DNA from 3 places in the Saccharomonospora glauca K62 genome. Region 1 is predicted to be linked to each of the others. Evidence: riboswitches for the same ligand, from Rfam matches in the RefSeq annotation. Region 1 holds a riboswitch; each other region holds the start of a gene.
The links. Region 1 has a riboswitch for cobalamin ahead of metE (5-methyltetrahydropteroyltriglutamate--homocysteine S-methyltransferase). Riboswitches for the same ligand answer to the same signal wherever they lie in the genome.

Region 1 (4,772 bases):
CTGTGGCTGGGTCACCGTGAGTCCGACTCCGACAACGGAATCCGGGTGGGCACGCTGCCGAAGCAGAGGTACGAGGCCATCATGTGCCCGAACGGCAAGGACCCACTGGTGGAGGTCGCTTTCAGCGGGGCCTTCGGCGTCGTCAACGTGACCTTGCCCGACAGCACCGTGACCAGGCCCGAGGGACTGATCCCCGCGCTCGTCGAACACGCCGAACATCAGGCCCGTCGGTATCTCGAATGGCCCATCGTCTGGTGGCGCATCGAAGGTGCGCAGGTCAGGGCCCGCGTGTGGCACTTCGCGGGCGGGTGGGCCGCGTTCTCCACCGCGCTCGACGACGCCTACCTCGTGGCCGTCGGCGTGGGCGTGGAGCCCGCCGACCTGGCCTTCGAACCGGTCAAGGACGGCGCCGCCTACCACGCCGACCTTTCCGCGCCGCTGAACTTCACCGAACTCGGTAGGCAGAAGAGCGCCAGGCCGCAGGCGTGGCTGCCACCCCCGTGCCGCGACAGCTTCCATCCCGACCAACTGGCGTTCATCCCGGACGAGACGGAGGCGTGAGAGCGGCCTCGGGGCATGTTCAGCGACGTCTACCCAGCCCCGGCAGGCCACCACTGACGGTGTAGACCGAGGTCGACTGGTTTCTGCGCTCCCGTTCCTCCCGTTCCAGTTCCTCACGAACGCGGGCGCGACGGATGCTTTCGGGGTCCCGCGTCGAGGACGCCGTCCTTCGAGACGGGGTCTCTGCTTCGGGTTTGTTGTGCAGGCTTGCTCGGGCGCGTTGTATCCGTGTCAGGTGCGCGGCCTTGTGACCACGGTCGAGCCGGGACTCCCGGATCGCCTTCGCGGTGACACGCAGTCGCTCCGTCAGTTTCGCCTCCCGCTCCGCCAACTCCGGTGGCACTTCCTTGCCGTGACGCAGCATCGGGTTGCGTATCTTGACGAGTTCGCGGATCTCCCGTTCGAGGTCCCGGACGGAGACGCCGGATCCGCGCTGCCGATCACGCCCCCCGAGTTCGCGTTTCCGGTCCGGGGAGGTCGTGAGCGCCGCCAACTTCCCCAACAGGGTCCTCGCCCGCAGGGCCAGCCGGTCCCGGGACGGCGAGCGCGGAACGTGCTTCAGATCCAGGAGAACCGTGTGAATCTCCGTGCGAACGGCGTTGGCCTGCTGCCGCTGCTTCTCGGAAGCGGCAAGCCCGGCCACCCGATGTTCCAGCGACGCGATCCTGTCGCGGTGGCGGATGAGGGGATCCGAGCCGGCTCGGGATTGCCTGCGCTTGCGACGACCCATCCGTTCCTCCGTTTCCGAGCCGCGGGGCGACCGCCGAGGTGATGTCCGCCACTTTGTCGGAACGGAGGCGCACGGTGTTACGGGCGACGGCAGGCAGGCGAACCGCTCGGTCGGGCTCCCTTGTCAAGCACCCCGGCGTCACTACAGTGAGACGCGCTGGTGGTTCGCCTTCCGCCGAGGCGGTGGGCGAGGCAAGAGGGAACCCGGTGGGAATCCGGGACTGCCCCGCAGCGGTGAGTGGGAACGAACGCCGTGGCCGGTCGCTCGACCGGTTCCAACGCACTGGGCCACACGGTCTGGGAAGCGACGGTCAGTAGGAGCCCCGGTGGGAGCCGGGCCGTGCCCGCGAGTCCGAAGACCTGCCACCGGTGCGCACACCGCCGGTGTGCGTGACCTCCGGGCGTTCGAGGGTGACCCTGGCGGACGAGTGGTTCGGCGACGTCGCGTCGCCACCCGCTCGCCCGCGAGGCCGCCGTCGCGCGTCCGGTGCCGCCGTCGAGCTCGCGAGGAGAGAGCCTTGACCAGCACAATCGGATCGACCGTACTCGGTTATCCCAGGATCGGACCGAACCGGGAACTCAAACGAGCGCTGGAGAACTACTGGGCGTCGCGCATCAGCGAGGCCGAGTTGCGGAACATCGCTCGCGACCTGCGTATCGACACCTGGCGTTCGTTGCGTCAGGCCGGACTCGACTCGGTACCCGGCAACACGTTCTCCTTCTACGACCACGTACTCGACACGGCGGTGACCTTCGGAGCCGTGCCCCGCCGGTACGCGGACCTGGGACTGAGCCCACTCGACACCTACTTCGCCATGGCGAGGGGCGTGGAGTCGACGCCGCCGTTGGAACTGACGAAGTGGTTCGACACCAACTACCACTACCTCGTGCCTGAGATCGGGCCGGACACTCGGTTTTTCCTCGCCGACCACGGTGTGCTGGAGCAGGTTCGGGAGGCCGACGAGCTCGGCATTCCCGTCCGGCCCGTGTTGGTGGGGCCGGTGACGTTCCTCCTTCTGTCCAAACCGGATTCCGAAGCGGCTCCGGGGTTCCGTCCGCTGGACACAGTGGACGAACTGGTCGACGCGTACGCCGAACTGTTGCGCGAACTCGCGCGTGCCGGCGTGGAATGGGTGCAGCTCGACGAGCCCGCGTTCGCGGCCGACCGCACCGAAGCCGAACTCGCGGCCCTCCGCGAGGCGTACCGCTCGCTCGGCTCGCTGGCCGAGCGTCCGAAGCTCTTCGTCGCCGGCTACTTCGGTGACCTCGGGGAGGCACTGGAGATCCTGTCGGCCGCCCCCGTCGAGGCCGTGGGAGTCGACTTCGTGGCCGGTGACCCGGGTCTGGACTCGCTGGCAGCGTTACCGGGCCTGCGGGACAAGACGCTGGTGGCCGGACTGGTCGACGGCCGTAACGTCTGGCGCACCGACCTCGACCGCGCCCTCACCACGGCGGCCACACTGCTCGGTCTGGCGGGCGAGGTCGCCGTCAGCTCGTCGTGTTCGCTGCTGCACGTGCCCTACGACGTCGAAGCGGAGTCGAGCCTCGACCCGCAGGTGGCCTCGTGGCTGGCGTTCGCGCGGCAGAAGGTGCACGAGGTTGTCGTCCTCGGCAGGGCACTGCGCGAGGGGCGCGACGCGGTGGCCGAGGAGCTCGCCGCGGCTCGGAGAGTGGTCACCGACCGGGTGAACGCCGAGCGGGTGCGAGACGAGCAGGTCAGGCGTCGCCTGGCGGGGCTGCGGCCTCGGGACACCCGCCGGGCCGACTACGACGTCCGCCGGGAGGCTCAGCAGGAGGCGCTGCGGCTGCCACCGTTGCCGACGACCACCATCGGGTCGTTCCCGCAGACCGCCGACGTGCGCAGGACCAGGGCCGCCCTGCGTCGCGGCGGTATCGACCACGACACCTACATCAGCCGGATGCGCGCGGAGATCGAGCGGGTGGTGCGACTGCAGGAGGAGCTGGGGCTCGACGTCCTCGTGCACGGCGAGCCCGAACGCAACGACATGGTGCAGTACTTCGCCGAGCACCTCGCCGGTTTCGCGGACACCGAGCACGGCTGGGTCCAGTCGTACGGGTCACGCTGCGTGCGCCCGCCGATCCTGTTCGGCGACGTGTCCCGGCCCGAACCCATCACCGTCGAGTGGGCCGCGTACGCGGCGAGCCTCACGGACCGGCCGGTGAAGGGCATGCTGACCGGACCGGTGACGATCCTGGCGTGGTCGTTCGTGCGTGACGACCAGCCGCTCGCGGACACGGCGAAGCAGGTGGCCCTGGCCATCCGTGACGAGATCGCCGACCTGGAGGCCGCGGGACTCGGCGTGATCCAGGTGGACGAACCGGCGCTGCGGGAGCTGTTGCCGCTGCGCGCCCACCGGCACAAGGAGTACCTGGACTGGGCCGTGGAGGCGTTCCGGCTGGCCACGTCGGGTGCACGGGCGAGCACCCAGGTGCACACGCACCTGTGCTACTCGGAGTTCGGCGACGTCATCGACGCCATCGCCGCACTCGACGCCGACGTCACCAGCATCGAGGCCGCGCGGTCGAGGATGGAGGTGTTGGGCGACCTGGAGGCCGCCGGATTCGCGCGCGGGGTCGGGCCCGGCGTGTACGACATCCACTCCCCGCGGGTGCCGGAGGTGGCCGAGATCGTCGAACTCCTGCGGGCCGCACTGGCGTCGGTGCCGCCCTCACGGCTGTGGGTGAACCCGGACTGTGGGCTGAAGACCCGAGGCTACGCCGAGGTGGAGCCCGCGTTGCGCAACCTGGTCGCCGCAGCCACCGAGGTGCGGCGCACGCTGGGATAGCAGACGGCTCCCGCGCCGCCACCGGATCGGGCGGTGGCGGCGCGGGGACCGGTCAGGCGCTGCGGCGGCGGACGACGACCACGACGGCCGTGGCCGCCGTTCCGAGTCCCGCCAGCCCGAACAGGATCGGCGCGGCAGCCGGGCCGGAGTCGGCGAGCGAACCGTCACCGGTGGCGACACCTCCGGCGGGTGTCTCGGCCACCTGCCCACCGGGCGCCGTCTCGGTGGAGGGTGCGGGCTCGGTGGGGGTCGTCGTGCCGTTCGTGGTGCCGTTCAGGGCTTCGCAGGCGATGCCGTCATCGTCGGCATCGAGCCGATGGGGGTCATTGGTGTCCCGGTCGAACTCGGCCTGCGCCTCCGCCTGGCTGGAGAAGTTCGCACAGTCGAGGTCCGGTTGGGCGTTCGCGACTCCGGTGGCGGGCAGCGCGGTCCCGGCAGCGAAGACGAACGCCAGAGCGGCGTTGCGAATCAGCATGAGCTCTCAGCCTTCCGGTTGGGGTCGCGGACACGGGAAACGCCCGCGACCTGGGCGGTAACACCTGTGGGGGCGCCCAACCGGGGTGGCGTCCAAACCACACCGAGGGGTGAACGAGGTGGCCTTCACAGGCCGCCGAGGGCCGCACATCCGGGTTCCCGCCACCGCGGTCGACACTGCGGGCGGATCCCGCGCGTGTG
Region 2 (4,772 bases), 750 kb from region 1:
CACTCGTCGTAGGGAGCCTGCGCGGCGAGGTCGGCCTTGATCTCGTCGTCGTCGACGACCCTGCCCGCCTCGGTGTCCACGCAGAACATGCGGCCCGGCTTGAGCCTGCCCTTGGCGACGACCTCCCCCGCAGGCACGTCCAGCACGCCGCTCTCACTGGCGAACACGACGCGATCGTCCGCGGTACGCCACCAGCGGGCCGGCCGCAGTCCGTTGCGGTCGAGCACCGCGCCGACCAGCGACCCGTCGGTGAAGGTCACGCACGCGGGACCGTCCCACGGTTCCATGAGGCTCGCGTGGAACTGGTAGAACGCCCGGCGCGCGGGGTCCATGGTGCGGTGGTTCTCCCACGCCTCGGGGATCATCATGAGCACCGCGTGCGGCAGGCTCCGACCTCCGAGGTGCAGCAGTTCCAGTACCTCGTCGAACGACGCCGAGTCGGAGCCGTCCGGCGAGCACACGGGGAAGAGCCGACTGAGGTCTCCCGGAATGAGGTCGGAGTCCAACAACGCCTCGCGCGCCCGCATCCGGTTGCGGTTGCCCCGGATGGTGTTGATCTCGCCGTTGTGCGCGACGAACCGGAAAGGATGCGCCAGCGGCCACGACGGGAACGTGTTGGTGGAAAAGCGGCTGTGCACGAGCGCGATGGCGCTGGTCAACCGCTCGTCGCGCAAGTCGGGGAAGAACACCGGGAGCTGGGTCGGCGTGAGCATCCCCTTGTAGACCAGGGTCCGCGCCGACAACGACGGGAAGTACACCCCGCACTCGGCGGCGAGGGTCTCGTGTTCGGCGCGTTTGCGCAGGCAGAACGCGAGCCGATCGAGGTCCACACCTGCCCGACGGCCTCCGTCGGCGTTCGGTGCCTCCGCGACGAACAGCATGGCGAAGTGCGGCATCACCGACCGGGCGGTGGGGCCGACTTCGGCGGCGTCCGGAGCCGTGGGCACCTCTCGCCACCCGAGCACGACCAAGTTCTCCTCGGTCGCGATGCGTTCCACCGTTCTCACGGCCCGTGCCCGTGCCTCGGCCTCCGCGGGCAGGAACACCAGTCCCGCCGCGTAGCGGTGCCGCCCGTGTTCGTCGGGCTCGGGAAGCGCGAAATCCACCTCGGCGCGCAGGAAATCGTCCGGAAGTTGCACCAGAATGCCCGCCCCGTCGCCACTCGTGGGCTCCGCTCCCGCGGCACCACGATGGTCGAGATTCGTGAGCGCGGTCAAACCGTCCGTGACGATCCCATGCGAACGCACGCCCTTGACGTGGGCAATCATGGCCACACCGCATGCGTCCTTTTCCGCCGCAGGATCGTATACGCCCTGCTTCTCTGGGATCGCGGAGAAGATCAAAGGGACCTCCTGCGTCGTCATCGTGCTCTTCGTGCCGGGCACGGGACGACAATGGCCCGTCAATTAGCGCGACTTTAACACCTGAGAAATGCCCTGAAAACGGTTCGAATCAACCATCTTGCCCGGTGGCGTAACAATCTCGCAGCATTGCCGCACCGGTTTTGCCGGCTTTACGTCGGTGCCGTGTCGTGGTGTGTCGACTCGGTCACCGAGCCGACGTCCGGCCGTCGCCATGTGAGCCGAGGGGCCGGATCACCCGAGTGTACTCGACGCCCCGGCCTGGTACTGTCACTGCGACGTGAGCGGTAGCGAAGTCCGGTGAGAATCCGGCGCTGTGCCGCAACTGTGATGGCCCTCCGTCACGGCCGCCGTGCGAGCCGTGGAGTGCCCAGCCAGGTCGCCTCACCGTTCACGCGACGCCATTACCGCCTCCGGCGCAGAGGTGCGGCGTCCGCGACCGCCCGACGGTCTCGGCGCAGCCGACGCGCCGCCCGAGAAGTCGAGGTTCGATGTTGCCTGTCAGACGGTTTCTGCTCCTCCCGCTACTGCTGGTGCTTTCCCTCACAGCCTGCGCCGAGCGCCAGGAGGACACTCCTCGGGACTCGGCCGACAGCAGTGGTTTTCCCGTCGAGCTGAAGCCCGAGGGCGCGCCCGCCGTCACGCTGGAGGAGCGCCCCGAGCGCATCGTGTCGCTGTCACCGTCGGCCACCGAGGTCCTGTACGCCGTCGGAGCCGGTGACCAGGTGGTGGCCGTCGACGAGATGTCGACCATCCCGGAACAGGCCCCGCGTACGGAGATGTCGGGCTTGAACCCCGATCCGCAGCGGATCGCCGCGCACGACCCCGACCTCGTCGTCGTGGAGTCGGACACCGACGGCAAGCTGGCCGACGCGCTCGCCAAGACCGGAACGCCCACGCTGGTGCTGCGAGCCCCGGAGACGCTGGACGCGATGTACGCGCAGTTCGAGCTCGTGGGCAAGGCCACGGGCCACGCGAGCGAGGGCGAGGACCTGGCCCGGCGGACGAAGGAGGAGATCGAGAAGCTGGTCGCCGACGCGGGGAACGCGGGCGAGAACCTGAGCTACTACCACGAACTCGACCCGAGTTACTACAGCGTGACCTCCGAGACCTTCATCGGTCAGATCTACGGCCTGTTCGGCCTCACCAACATCGCCGATCGGGACGACCCCTCCGCGCACGGCGGTTATCCGCAGCTGTCGGCGGAGACGATCCTTTCGGCCGATCCCGACCTCGTCTTCCTCGCCGACACCCAGTGCTGCGGACAGACCGCCGAGACCGTGGCGAAACGCCCCGGTTGGGACACGTTGACCGCCGTGAGAGAACACCGGGTGATCGAGCTGCAGGAAGACTCCGCGTCCCGGTGGACGCCGAGGATCGTCGACTTCGTCCGCACCGTGGCCGACGGCGTGGCGAAGGTCGCCGACTGATCGTGCTGAAGCGCTCGGTACGACGCGCTCGCGTCCGCGGACGCGAGCACACCACCCGGCTGCGACCGGGCACGGTGCTGCTCGCGCTCGTGGGACTGCTGGCCGTCGGTGTGTTCGCCGTGGTGGTCGGGGCCGGGGATCTGGGCTGGCAGCGCGTGCTCGCCGAGATCGTCGCCCAGGTCACGGGGACGATGTCGCCGCTGTCGGAACGCGAAGCGGCCATCGTCTGGGAACTGCGCGTACCTCGGGTGTTGCTCGCCGGCATCGTTGGTGCCGCTCTCGCGAGCGCGGGCGCCACCTTCCAGGGGGTGTTCCGCAACCCCCTGGCCGACCCGTACCTTCTCGGGGCCGCGGCCGGCGCGGGCATGGCCGCCACCCTCGTCATGGTGCTGGCCCCCGCCGTGACGACGTGGCCGGTGGGGCCCGTGCCGCTGGCCGCCTTCGCCGGCGCGCTCGGCGGGGTGGGGCTGAGCTGGATGTTGGGGCGCTCCGCGAGTGGGACGGGTACCGCGACGCTGTTGCTCGCGGGAGTGGCGGTGACCGCGTTCCTGACCGCCGTCCAGACGTTCGTGCAGCAACTCGACACCGACACCCTCCAGCGGGTGTACACGTGGACGCTCGGCGGTCTCAACGTGAGCGGGTGGACCGACGTGTGGCTGGCCCTGCCCTACGTCACCGTCGCCGCGGTGGTGCTGTGCCTGTGCGCCCGGCTGCTGGACGTCCTCACCCTCGGCGACGCGGAGGCCGCTTCCCTGGGAGTACGGCCCGGCCTGCTGCGACTGGTACTACTCGGAGCGGCTTCGCTGGCCACGGCCGCCGCCGTCGCGGTGAGCGGGCTGATCGGGTTCGTCGGCATCGTGGTGCCGCACGTGGTACGTCTGCTCGCCGGAGCGAGTTACCGCGTCATCGTGCCGCTGTCCCTCGTCGGTGGTGCCGCGTTCCTGATCCTCGCCGACTACGTCGCCCACACCGCGATGCCGGGCGAACTTCCCCTCGGCGTGGTGACCGCGTTCGCGGGAGCCCCGTTCTTCGCCGTCGTCCTGCACACGACGAAAGGACGTGCCTCGTGACGGCCCTGCGACTCGACGGCGTCGGCGTCGCCTACGGCGGCAAGGCGGCGGTACGCGACATCTCCCTCGCGCTGGAGCGAGGCGGGTGGCTCGCCGTCGTCGGCCCCAACGGAGCGGGCAAGTCCACCCTGTTGAAGGCCGTCGCCGGGCTCGTTCCCCACGACGGGTCCATCACGGTGTACGGCACGCCCACCGACACCCTGACCCGGCGTCAGCGAGCCACACTCGTCGGCTACGCCGCCCAAAGCCCCGTGCTCCCGGACAAGCTCACGGTCACCGACTACGTGTTGCTCGGGCGTACCCCGCACCTGGGGCCGCTCGCGCGGGAGACGGCCGCCGACCTCGACATCGTGCGGGAGGCACTCGACCGGCTCGACCTCGGAGGCCTGGCCGGACGCAACCTCGACACGCTCTCCGGCGGGGAACGCCAACGCGCGGTCCTGGCGAGGGTGCTCGCCCAGCGGGCCCGGCTGTTGCTGCTGGACGAACCCACCTCGGGGCTCGACATCGGGCACGCCCAGGCCCTGCTGGAACGGCTCGACGGACTCCGCAGGGAGGACGGCATCACCGTGGTGACCACGCTGCACGACCTCACGTTCGCGGCCCAGTACGCCGACACGCTGGTGCTGATGGACCACGGCGAGGTGGTGGTGGCGGGCTCGGGCCACGAGGTGTTGACCGCGGCTCGCCTGCGCACGCACTACGCAGCCGAGGTCGAGGTGCTCACCACCACGGCCGGGCATCCGGTCGTGGCCCCGATCCGTTCGCGGTGAGCCGGGCTCGGTGACCGTCTCGGCGACGACTCACCCGACCTCGGTCCGCGCCGTCGCACCGCCGGCGCCTCCGGAGCCGTCCCGGCCTCCGTCGTCGGCGCGGTCGGTGGTGTCGGTGTCCTCCTCACCGGAGCCGTC
Region 3 (4,772 bases), 2.2 Mb from region 1:
GCCGAACGGCCGGGCCTGCCCGTGGTGTTGGTGGGGCATTCGATGGGAGGCCGGGTGGCCCTGCGGGTGTGCGACGACGAGGCGGTCCGGGGCGCCTGCGTCTTCGCGCCGTGGACGCCCCCCGACGAACCGGTGGAGCCGGTGGCGGGCCGGACGGTCGTGATCGCGCACGGCGCGCTCGACCGCGTGACCCGGCCCGAGGACTCCTATCGGTACGCGCGACGCGCCGACGCCCAGGCCGGCCGACTGGCGCGGTTCGACGTGGCGGGGGAGAACCACGCGCTTCTGCGCCGACCCGCGCTGTGGAACCGGCTCGCCGCCGAGTTCGCGGTCCAGACCGCGGGTCTGGTTCCCGATCACGGGCTTTTGGCCCGTGCTTTCGCTCACGATGCGCCTCTTCGATGGAGCCTAATGCTCTGACCGGGGGTTTTTCGCTTCCCGAGCCCTTTTCTCGCGCGGTCGGTACAACCTGATCGGGGGATGCCGCGTCTACGCGATCGGACATGCGGTAGGTATGCGGGCAGCAAACAGCCGCACGAAAGCGATCGGAGTGGCCATGACCTACGGCGGGCACCAGGGGGGACACCGGCCGCCGCCTCCTGGCCGGAGGCCGCCACGAGGGCCCCGGCAACAACAAGCACAGATGATGCCGATTCCGGGCAGCAACCGGGCACGTCAGGCGGGACGGCCTCCTCAGCAGTCCACGCGGGTCGCGCCACGGCCACCCCAGCCACCCCCGTCCCGGCCTCCGCGCCCGGCCTCGGGAGGAGGTTCCCGGCGCAGGCGGGTGTCGTTCCCCAAGGTGTTGTTGTGCCTGGTGCTCGCGTTCGTTTTGTTCCTGGGCGCGGTGTGGCTCTACCTGGAGTTCTCCATCAACCGCACCGACGCGCTCCCCGACGACTACGAGGGCAGGCCGCCCGCGGGGGAGGGCACCAACTGGCTGCTGGTGGGCTCGGACTCCCGTGAAGGGCTCGACGAGGAGCAGATGGCGAAGCTGTCCACCGGAGACGCGAGCGGCAAGCGCACCGACACGATCATGCTCGTGCACATCCCGGACAACGACACGAAGCCGACGCTGCTGAGCCTGCCGCGCGACTCGCGGGTCGAGATTCCGGGCTACGGCGTCAACAAGATCAACGCCGCGTTCGCCTTCGGTGGTCCTCCCCTGCTGATACAGACGGTGGAGTTGGCCACGGGACTGCGCATCGATCACTACGCCGAGATCGGGTTCGGTGGCTTCGCGCAGGTCGTCGACGCCATCGGCGGTGTCGAAATGGACATCCCGCAGGAAATGCGCGACACCAAGACGGGGGTGGTGATCCCGGCGGGGAAGCAGACGCTCGACGGCGCGCAGGCGCTCGGGTTCGTCCGGATGCGGTACAGCTCGGCCACGCCGCGGTCGGACCTGGACCGCGTGGCGAACCAGCGCAAGTTCATCGGGGCGCTCGCCAACGAGATCGCGAGCCCGGCCACCCTGCTGAATCCGTTCGACGTGTTCCCGCTGCTGGGAGCCGTGCCCGACGCGCTCACGCTCGACACCGACGACCACCTGCACAACCTCGTGGGGTTGGCGTGGGCCATGAGGGGCATCAGCAGCGGCGGAGTGATCACGACCACCGTTCCGGTCACCTCCGCCTCGGCCGAGAGTTGGGACCCGGCGAAGTCGGAGGCGCTGTTCGAGGCACTGCGCACCGACTCCCCGGTCCCCGAGGACGCACTCATGGAGTGACCCCCGTTGCACCGGCCACGGCCGCCGGGTCCTTCGCGCGGCCGTGCCCGGTGCAACGTCAGGCCTCCTCCGGCCGAGTCACCAGGCGGGGAACCGAGCGGGACTTGCCGTCCGCGTCGATCGCGACGAACGTCAGCCGCGCGGCCGCGACCTCCGTCGTCGGACCCGAGGTGTTCCAGCGCTCGGAGGTCACCCTGACGGCGGTGGTCATCGAGATCCGCCCCAACCGCTCCAGCTCGGCATGGACGCTGAGCAGGTCACCGGCCCGGACCGGGGCCCGGAAGGTCATCCGGTCCACCGACACGGTCACCGCGGGACCGTCGGCGCGGCGAGTCGCGGCGGACGGCACCGTGCGCGTGGAGGCGCACGGACAGCGGGCAAGTCTTCGGACTCGTGGGCGATGTCGGTCGCTGTCGGAGAAGACCTCAAGGACGGACGCCTACTGGCCGTCGCTTCCCGGACCGAGAAGGCTCAGTGCTCGATGACGGCGGTCGTTTCCACTGATCGCTGCGAGGCAGTCCCGGATTCCCACCGGGTTCCCTCTTACGATGCCCCGCGAGGGGCGAACCCACGGCGCGCCCCACCTTACGGCTCGGCCGGAGGGGCGGCACTCGGCGTGGCTTTTCGTCACATCGCGTCGCCATGGTGCGCACGACGGAGGCGGCGTCAGCTCTTCCGGGCGCGCAGTACTTCCAACGCCTTGTCGGCGTGGACGGACATACGGAGTTCGCTGCGGATCACGGCGAGTACTCTCCGGTCGGTGTCGATGACGAACGTGTGCCGCTTGGTGCGCAGCGGACCGAACGCCCGACGCACCCCGAACTGCTCGGCGACGGCGCCGTCGACGTCGGAGAGCAGCGGGAAGCCCAGGGAATGGGCCTCGGAGAACTTCCGCTGGGTGTCCACCGGGTCGGAACTCACGCCCACCGGGCGGGCCCCGAGCTCGGCGAATTCGGAGGCCAGGTCGCGGAAGTGGCAGCTCTCGGCCGTGCAGCCGGGGCTCATCGCGGCCGGATAGAAGAACAACACGACGGGACCGGTGGCGAGGAGCTCGGTCAGCCGACGAGGGGTACCCGTCTCGTCGGGCAACGTGAAGTCCGGCGCGGTGGAAAGTTCTGTCATGGCCGCGATGATTCCATTCGCGCGGCCGATTCGGCGAGCATGGACCGGATGCCCGCCGCGTCGACTTCCTCGCCGAACAACTTGCCACGACCCGCGACGGCCCCCAGCTCGGCGAGTTTGCGCGCGTGCTCGGTGTCGTGCACGCCGTCGACGCCGATCCGTAAGATGCCGAGTTCGCGGGCCCGCTTCACCAGCATGGCGAAGTGCCGGTGAGCGCCCTGGGCGCTCTCGCCTTCCTCGGCGAGTGCGTCGACCAACGTGCCCGACACGATGACGAAGCCGACGGGAAGCCGGTGCTGGTGGATCAGCTCGATGTCGGCGGCCCCGGCCACCGCCAGGGTGATCTTGACGTCGAGCTCGGCGAGGATGGACAGGTTCTCCAGCACCTCACCACGGGGGTCGGTCAGGTCCGCGCTGTCGACGCAGATGCGGAGCTTGGTGGCCGGGAGGCCCGTGCGTTCGAGTTCGGTGCGGACGATGCGGACCAGGTTCGGGTCGATGGCGAGCCGGGAAGGCAGCCGGACGCACAGATCCGGTGCGTTGCCGAACTCCCGTTGCCACGAGGCGGCGTCGGCGATGGACTGGGCCAACAGCGTCTCCCCCAGCGCCGGGGTCATCCCGGTGGCGTCGGCCAGGGCGAAGAAATCACGTGGTCGCAACACCCCGTGTTCGGGGTGGTCCCAGCGGAGCTGGGCGTTGACCACCGCGATGCGTTCGTGCTCGTCGAGCGTGACCGTGGGTTCGTAGTCCACGCCGAACTGGCCGTTCTCCAGACCACCGCCGATCCCGGCTCCGATACCGAAGCGGCGCCGGTCGCGGTCGTGCAGCTCCTGCTCGAACAGCATCCACTGGGCCTTGCCGTTCTCCTTGGCGCGGTGCAGGGTCAGCTCGGCCGCCCGCTGGAGGTCCTCGCGGCTGCGTCCCGGCCCCTCGGTGACGACGATGCCCACGCTGACGTTGATCCCGACGCCCGTTTCGTCCACGTACACGGGTTCGGCGAGGTCACGCATGGCCTCCTCGACGAGGTCGACCACGGTGGCGGTGTCGGGTTCCCCGTCCTGCCGCCCGTGAAGGAGCACGGCGAAACCGTCGCCGGACAACCTCGCGACCACCGCGTCGTACTGCGGGCACGCGGTGAAGTTGCCCTCCAGTTTGCACGCCACCTGTCGGAGCAGCTCGTCGCCCGCGCCCGGCCCCAGGCCGTCGTTAATGACGCGGAACCCGTCGATGTCGAGGTAGACGAGGGCGATCCGACCGCCCGACGACGCGGCGAGGGCGGTGTCCAGTTTGTTGTCGAAGTGGTACGAGTTCGGCAGCCCGGTGAGTGGGTCCTGGATGTTCTGCCTGCGGAGCTGTTCGCTGAGCAGATCGAGCTCGTGAATGTCCTCGATCAGCAGCACCGGATGCGGAAGGCCGGAGTCCTCGGCGGTGAGGGTGGCGATGGTCACGCGGGTCCGCAGCGTGCCGTCGCGGCCGTGGGTGAGGGTGAGCCGTTCCTGCCGGGGCCGTCGGGCCGGGAGCAGGGCCTCGTCGAGGGCCGCGGCCAGCACCCGCGCGTCGTTCGGCGTGGCGGCGAGCTCCGTGAGAGGCCGACCGACGAGGTCGGCGCGGGTGTGGTGGAGCAGTTCGCCGAAAGCGGGGTTGACATCGTGGATGGTGCCGTCGGGGTTCCCGAGCACGACGCCGATCGGGATGGCGGCGTAGAGGTCGGCGAAACGGCGCGCGGCCGCGTCGCGAGCCGTCTGCGCCTCCGCCCGTGCCTCGCGCGCGACCGCGAGCAGGGCGGGCTCCAAGGTCTCAGTGGACAACGACACGCCGTCGACCTCACCGAGACGCGCGACCCAACGGCGCGCGATGTCATCCAGTCCTGGCGTGTCACCAGGTTCCGGCACGCTTCACCTCGCACATTCTCGTCGACCCT

Region 2: linked by a shared signal. The riboswitch ahead of SACGLDRAFT_RS15420 (ABC transporter substrate-binding protein) and the one ahead of metE (5-methyltetrahydropteroyltriglutamate--homocysteine S-methyltransferase) in region 1 are both predicted to bind cobalamin.
Region 3: linked by a shared signal. The riboswitch ahead of SACGLDRAFT_RS08910 (acyl-CoA thioesterase) and the one ahead of metE (5-methyltetrahydropteroyltriglutamate--homocysteine S-methyltransferase) in region 1 are both predicted to bind cobalamin.

Annotation. Positions count from the first base shown of each region.
Region 1 is NZ_CM001484.1:4,068,532-4,073,303, reverse strand. Features, by position in the region: gene SACGLDRAFT_RS18965 (hypothetical protein) at 1-561, shown strand, start outside; gene SACGLDRAFT_RS18960 (hypothetical protein) at 581-1,291, opposite strand; cobalamin riboswitch at 1,435-1,672, shown strand; gene metE (5-methyltetrahydropteroyltriglutamate--homocysteine S-methyltransferase) at 1,809-4,097, shown strand; gene SACGLDRAFT_RS18950 (excalibur calcium-binding domain-containing protein) at 4,150-4,572, opposite strand.
Region 2 is NZ_CM001484.1:3,314,669-3,319,440, forward strand. Features, by position in the region: gene gltB (glutamate synthase large subunit) at 1-1,343, opposite strand, end outside; cobalamin riboswitch at 1,607-1,749, shown strand; gene SACGLDRAFT_RS15420 (ABC transporter substrate-binding protein) at 1,853-2,791, shown strand; gene SACGLDRAFT_RS15425 (FecCD family ABC transporter permease) at 2,794-3,861, shown strand; gene SACGLDRAFT_RS15430 (ABC transporter ATP-binding protein) at 3,858-4,634, shown strand; gene lgt (prolipoprotein diacylglyceryl transferase) at 4,665-4,772, opposite strand, start outside.
Region 3 is NZ_CM001484.1:1,840,606-1,845,377, forward strand. Features, by position in the region: gene SACGLDRAFT_RS08900 (alpha/beta hydrolase) at 1-420, shown strand, start outside; gene SACGLDRAFT_RS08905 (LCP family protein) at 557-1,729, shown strand; gene SACGLDRAFT_RS08910 (acyl-CoA thioesterase) at 1,788-2,078, opposite strand; cobalamin riboswitch at 2,089-2,316, opposite strand; gene SACGLDRAFT_RS08915 (peroxiredoxin) at 2,396-2,851, opposite strand; gene SACGLDRAFT_RS08920 (EAL domain-containing protein) at 2,848-4,743, opposite strand.